Linked DNA regions of Actinoalloteichus fjordicus. The protein of the gene in region 1 interacts with the protein of each later gene in a pairwise test. Links are inferred from orthologs where the notes say so. Each region holds a gene or a part of one and is shown on either strand. Other genes may lie near its edges. The genes, in order: tsaE and rlmB.

Region 1 (3,307 bases):
CGGATGTTCACCGAGGTCGGCAGGCGGGTGCCCGCACACAGCACCGCGGTGGGCAAGGCGGTGCTCGCGCTGCTCCCGGAGGAACAGGCGTTGGACCTCGTCCGCAGCGCCGGGATGCCTGCACAGACCGAGCACACCATCACCACGCCCGACGCGCTGATCGACGAGCTGCGGCAGATCCGTCGCACGGGCCACGCGATCGACGCTCAGGAACAGGAACTCGGGGTGCGCTGCCTCGCGGTGGCCGTGCCGACCGCAGACACGCCCACCGCGGTCTCGGTGAGCGGTCCGCAGGACCGCATGCAGCGGATCGGCGAGGCGGCGCTGCTTCCCGCCCTGCGGCGGGCCGCCGAGGCGGTAGCCGAGGAACTGACCGGACGCGGTCAGCGCGGTACCCGAAGCTGATCACGAGCCGGGCGCGGCGTCGACCCGATCCGGCCTGCGGAAGCCCCGGTGACCCGGCAGCCATCGTCCAGCTGCGCGGTGCGGTGCCGGAACGGCGACGCGGGACGGCACCGACTGTGCCGAGCCCGACCCCGTTTCCGGGCCCGAGGAGTCGAGACGCCGGATGCTTCCTCCGCTGCCTGCTGCGCACCGGAGCGGACGACGAGCGGGCAGCCCACACCGGGTGCGCGTCGGGTCCGCACGCGGACCGAGCCCCGGGCGGCTCGGGCGACGCAGGAAACGGATGCGACGGGCCTGGCGTTCCACCCCGGCCGAGATCGGCGACAGTCGACGTCGGAAGCGACCCGAGAAACCGCACGCGACGAGGCCGACTCCGCACCCCGATCAGGTACGCCGAGCAGCAGGAACCGACTCAGAGTCTGTCTTCGGTCCCTCTGGAGTCCTGAGCGGGGAGCGGCATGGATGAGCTGCCAGGCGGAGGAGAGAGCCATGGCGGAGCCATGGTGACCGACGACAACGCCGCAGATCGCCGCGCCGGCCCCACACAACTCCGAAAGCAGGGATCGAAGACAGACTCTCGGTCTGTCTTCGATCCCTCTGGAGTCCTGCGTGGGGAGCGCCGTGGATGAGCTGCCAGGCGACAGGAGCGAGCCATGGTGAGGCGACGTCGCAGGCAGCGTGCCGGACTCCCCACCCGATCTGCTGTTCGAGGCGCGTACCTGCCTGCACGCCATGATCGCGATCAGGGCAGCCGACCGGCCGACGATGGCACGGCTCTATGAACGACCGCTCCCGGCTGCAGGAGAACTCGCGGGGGCAGGCAGCGGGCTGCTCACCCTCGGCCCCACCGCACAACACCTCGGTCACCTCGCCGCCGCCCTGGGACAGGTCGAACGGGCAGCAGACCACTACCGACAGGCACACACGATCGCGACCCGCGCCCGATCACCGCGCAACTCCGACAGCAGGGATCACAGACCGGCTTCAGAGCGTGGCGAGCCGCCGAGCCCAGGTCGGGCCGCCCGCGAGCAGCATCGCCTCGCGCGTGTCGTCGGGTCGGCGGTCCATCCTGATGAGCAGGTGCTCGTCGGTCAACGTCTCTGCCAGCCCCTCCCCCCATTCCACGACGACCACGGCCTGGTCGAGGTCGAGTCCGAGGTCGAGATCCTCCAGCTCGCCGAACCCGCCGAGCCGGTAGGCGTCGACGTGCACCAGCGCCACCCCACGCCCGTCCGGCGCGGGACGGTGCAGCCGAGCGATGACGAAGGTCGGCGAGGTGACCCGCCCGAGGACGCCCAGCCCGGCACCGATGCCCTGGGTGAGTGCCGTCTTGCCCGCGCCGAGCGGGCCTGCCAGCACCACAAGATCGCCTGCCTCGACGATCCCGCCCAGCCGCTGCCCCAGCGCATGGGTGTCGGCGGGTGTGGGCAGGGTCCGGCGTCGCTCCACGGCCGCCGCCGTGCCGTCGGCGACGCGGCCCTCGGCGCCGGAACGGGCGGGGGACACGCTCCGGCCGGGCAGGTCTGCTGCGGTCGCGTCGTCGATCACGCCTCGGCCTCCTCCGGTCGGATCGGCGCCCGGCGCCTGCCGCTGACCCTGCGCACGAGCTGCCGCACGGCCTCCGTGCAGCGGTCCGCCTGTTCCAGCATCACCATGTGCCCCGCGCCCTCGATCCGGACGAACTCCGCGTTCGGCAGTTCTCTGGCGATGACCTCCGAATGCCAGAACGGGGTGATCCGGTCGGCGTCGCCCGCCAACACCAGCACTTCGCAGTGCCGCAGCCCGACCAGCGCCGTATAGCGATCGTGGGTGCCCAGCGTCTCCAGGAAGTCGGTGACGACCTGCAACGGCGTCGACGTGATCATCTCCGCCATCAGGTCGACCAGGTACGGGCTGACCTTCCGGTCGCCGAAGGCGATCGAGCGCACCCCGCTCCTGGTGATCCCGCCGCCCGCGCGTCGGACCATCTCGAACAGCCCAGGCTGCCAGGAGGCCACCCGTCCGAGGCCCCTCGTCATCGGATTGCGCCGGTTGAGGAACGACCGGGACAGGCCGGACTTCCCCAGCTCGCCCGCCGCCGTGCCGATCAGGGCGACGCCCTTGATCCGCTCGAGGAACAGCTCGGGGTACTGCTCGGCGAGCGCCATGATCGTCATGCCGCCCATCGAGTGCCCGACCAGCACCAACGGACCCTCCGGCGCGGCCACCCGCAGTACCCCCGCCAGATCACGGCCGAGCTGCTCGATCGTCGACGACGCCAGCCGCGCCCGGCCGGACCGGCCGTGACTGCGCTGGTCGTAGGAGATCACCCGGACCCGAGGATCGGTCATCAACGGCAGGTCGCGCCGTTGGAAGTGCCAGCACCGGCGGTCCAACACGTAGCCGTGCACCAGGACGACCGTGAGTTCGGGCTCGCCGCCGTCGGCGGGGCCCACCTCCTCCACGGCGATCGGCAGTCCGTCGTCGGCGGCCACCGTGTACTCGCGATCGGGTGCCAGCATTCCCAGTTGCTCGTCAGCCAGCGGGTCCGCTTCGCCTGCGCGCTGGGCGGCCAGCCGGGCGCTCTGGGCGGCGACGCCGACGACGGCACCACCCACGGCCGCGCCGACCAGGCCGCCGACGACGCCCACGACATGCCACGGTTTCATTCGTCCGCCTCCGCGTGGTGCTCGGGACGTGCCTCGCCTCCGTCGACGGCGGCATTCGCTCCGTCGACGACGACCCGACGTCCCCTCGGCCGGTGCATCCCGGTGACGATCTCGTAGTCGATGGTGCCGATCGCGTCCGCCCAGTCCGTCGCGGTGGGCTCGCCGTGATCACCCGGACCGAACAGGACGACCGGGTCCCCCGGCTCGACGGTGTCGTCACCGCAGTCCACCACGAACTGATCCATGCAGATCCG
Region 2 (3,310 bases), 6.2 Mb from region 1 along the record:
CATATCGGCCACGTGCGCAGCGGACTGAATTTCGACGTACTGCGTCGGTGGCTGATAGTCGCGGGCTATGACGTGCTGTTGGTGCGCAACGTCACGGACATCGACGACAAGGTCCTCACCAAGGCCGCCGCCGCGGGTAGGCCGTGGTGGGAGTGGGCCGCGCGATTCGAGCGGGCCTTCGAGGACGCCTACGACGCGCTGGGCTGCCTCGCGCCGTCGATCACGCCGAGGGCCACCGGTCACGTGCCGCAGATGATCGAGCTGATGCAGCGGTTGATCGATCGAGGCCACGCCTACGCCGCGGACGGCGACGTCTACTTCTCGGTGACGAGCCACCCCTCCTACGGTGAGCTGTCCGGTCAGCGCCTGTCCGAGATGCAGCAGGGCGAGACCGCCGCGACCGGCAAGCGCGACCCGCGCGACTTCACGCTCTGGAAGGCCGCCAAGCCGGGAGAGCCCTCGTGGGAGACGCCCTGGGGTGCGGGGCGCCCCGGCTGGCACCTGGAGTGCTCGGCGATGGCCACCTACTACTTGGGGCCCCGGTTCGACATCCACGGCGGGGGCGCCGATCTGGTCTTCCCGCACCACGAGAACGAGGTCGCCCAGTCGACGGCGGCAGGCGACGGCTTCGCCGAGTACTGGCTGCACAACGCCTGGGTGACGATGAGCGGCGAGAAGATGTCGAAGTCGCTCGGCAACACCGTCGGCATCCCCGTGATGCTGGAGCGGGTGCGCGCCCCTGAGCTGCGTTACTACCTCGTGTCGGCGCACTATCGGTCGAACCTGGAGTACAGCGAGGAGGCTCTCGCCGAGGCGGCGAAGGCCTATCAGCGCATCGAGGCCTTCGTCCGCAAGGCGGTCGGGGCCGCAGGCGAACTGCCGGTGGCCGACGCCGGGTCGTCGACCTCGGCGGCCCGTGTCGAGTTCAGCGCCGCGATGGACGACGACCTCAACGTGCCGAGGGCACTCGCCGTCGTGCACAACCAGGTTCGCCTGGGCAATCAGCTGCTGGCCGACGACTCGAACGGCGACGACGGCGGCAGGCTCGCGGAGCACGTCGCCCTGGTGCGGTGGATGCTCGCCTGCCTCGGTCTCGACCCGCTCGGCGCGGAATGGCACACGGCGGCAGGCAGCACCGAGGACCGGGCGGTACAGGTGCTCGGCGATCTCGTGGAACAGTTGTTGGCCGAGCGGCAGACCGCTCGGGCAGCCCGCGACTTCACGAGCGCCGACGCGATCCGCGATCGACTGCTCGCTGTCGGGGTCGCCGTCGAGGACGGTCCGGACGGGCCGACATGGACTGTGAAGGACGGCAACTGATGGCGGGCAACTCTCAGCGGCGCGGCGCGATGCGCAAGCCCGGAACGAAGAAGGGCGCCGTGACGGGGTCCGGCGGCCAGCGTCGCAAGGCGCTGGAGGGCAGGGGTCCGACGCCGCGCGCCGAGGACCGGCCTTATCACCCCGCACATCGGCGTGCCGAGTTGGCCAATCGCGCGGAGGCCAAGCGGGTCCAGCGCGGCAAGGCCGCGGCAGCGGCTCCGGAGACCATCGCCGGGCGTAACCCGGTGGTCGAGTGCCTGCGGGCCGGGGTGCCTGCCACGGCACTGCACATCGCCACCGGCATCGACACGGACGACCGGGTCGCGGAGGCCGTGAGCCTCGCCGCAGATGCGGGCATCTCGGTGCTCGAGGTGTCCCGCACGGAGCTGGACCGCATCACCCAGGGCGCCATGCACCAGGGGATCGGCCTTCAGGTCCCGCCGTTCGACTATGCCCACCCCGACGACCTGCTGGCCAAGGCACGCGAGTCGGGTCGCCAGCCGCTGCTCGTGGCGCTGGACGGGGTCACCGACCCGCGCAATCTCGGCGCTGTCATCCGCTCGGCTGCGGCGTTCGGCGCCGACGGCGTGGTGGTCCCGCAGCGTCGTAGCGCCGGGCTGACGGCAGTGGCCTGGCGAACCAGCGCGGGCACGGCGGCGCGGCTGCCGGTGGCCAAGGCCACCAACCTCACCAGGACCCTGAAGGACTGGGCCAAGCAGGGCCTGATGATCGTCGGACTCGACGCGGACGGCTCGATCACGGTCGACGAGCTGGACCTGGCCACCGGTCCGCTGGTCGTCGTCGTCGGCTCCGAAGGGCGCGGCCTGTCGCGGCTGGTCCGGGAGACCTGCGACGCGACGGTGTCGATCCCGATGGCCTCGGACGTCGAGTCGTTGAACGCCTCGGTCGCGACGGGCGTGGTACTGGCCGAGGTTGCTCGGCGTCGGCGCATCTCCTGACGCCGGAGTTCCCCAGGTCGCCCATTTCGGGCACCCGGCGGCTGCCGGTCGGTTAGAGTCGTTCGCCAGACGTCGATAAGGCCGAGGATGTCGTTCGCCAGTCCGCTGTTCCTGTGGTACTTCATGCCTGCCGTCCTGCTGGCAGTGCTGATCGCACCCCGGAGTTGGCGCAACGGCGTCATCGCGGTGGCGAGCCTGGTGTTCTATGCCAGCGGCGCGGGCGGAACCACGCTCCTGCTGCTGGCGTGCATCGTGGTCAACTATCTGGTCGCGCCCGCATTACAGCCGGACGAATGGGATCTGGAACGGCGGCGTAAACGCTGGCTGCTCATCGGCGTGATCAGCTTCAACCTCTCGATCCTCTTCGTCTGGAAGTACGCCGGCTTCGCCACCGAACAGGCCGCCGTGCTCGCGAGCTGGTTCGGCGCCGACCTGCCGGTGGTGGAGCTGGCGTTGCCGATCGGTATCTCCTTCTACACCTTCCATCACATCTCCTATGTGGTGGACATCTATCGGGGCGAGCGACCCGCGCTGCGCAATCCGGTCTCGTTCGTCACCTATATCGCGATGTTTCCGCAACTCGTGGCCGGGCCGATCATCCGCTATCGCGAGATCGCCGACCAGCTTCCGCAGCAACGCAGTCACCGGCTGGACGACATCGCCGCCGGGCTGCCCCGGTTCGCGCTCGGTCTCGCGAAGAAGGTCATCGTCGCCGATTCGCTGGCGCCGGTGGTCAACGCGTGTTTCAACACGCCCGCTGAGGATATGACCTTCGCGATCGCCTGGTTGGGGGCGATCGGTTACACCCTCCAGCTCTACTTCGACTTCTCCGGCTACTCGGACATGGCGATCGGCTTAGGCCGGATGCTCGGATTCCGCCTGCCGGAGAACTTCGCCCGGCCCTATTCCTCGGTGACCGTCACCGAATTCTGGCGACGGTGGCACATGTCGCTGTCCCGCTGGTTCCGGGACTACGTCTACATCCCGCTGGGCGGCAATCGGCATGGGGCGGTGCAGACGTATCGCAATCT

The links.
Region 2: the proteins of tsaE (region 1) and rlmB interact in binary tests that used the Escherichia coli proteins (3 or more experiments, as listed by UniProt). The link is inferred for Actinoalloteichus fjordicus from one-to-one orthologs.

The regions. Positions count from the first base shown.
Region 1 is NZ_CP016076.1:6,586,674-6,589,980, forward strand. The notes cover bases 123-3,119. They hold tsaE (tRNA (adenosine(37)-N6)-threonylcarbamoyltransferase complex ATPase subunit type 1 TsaE), read right to left. Parts: upstream 1,855-3,119; coding sequence 1,390-1,854; downstream 123-1,389. Other genes in these bases: UA74_RS28140 (IclR family transcriptional regulator), read left to right, coding at 123-405; UA74_RS28155 (alpha/beta fold hydrolase), read right to left, coding at 1,950-3,053; alr (alanine racemase), read right to left, coding at 3,050-3,119. In the rest of the region: more of UA74_RS28140, read left to right, coding at 1-122; more of alr, read right to left, coding at 3,120-3,307. UniProt on the Escherichia coli protein: Required for the formation of a threonylcarbamoyl group on adenosine at position 37 (t(6)A37) in tRNAs that read codons beginning with adenine.
Region 2 is NZ_CP016076.1:375,945-379,254, forward strand. The notes cover bases 300-3,299. They hold rlmB (23S rRNA (guanosine(2251)-2'-O)-methyltransferase RlmB), read left to right. Parts: upstream 300-1,319; coding sequence 1,320-2,279; downstream 2,280-3,299. Other genes in these bases: cysS (cysteine--tRNA ligase), read left to right, coding at 300-1,320; UA74_RS01670 (MBOAT family O-acyltransferase), read left to right, coding at 2,367-3,299. Also shown: more of cysS, read left to right, coding at 1-299; more of UA74_RS01670, read left to right, coding at 3,300-3,310. UniProt on the Escherichia coli protein: Specifically methylates the ribose of guanosine 2251 in 23S rRNA.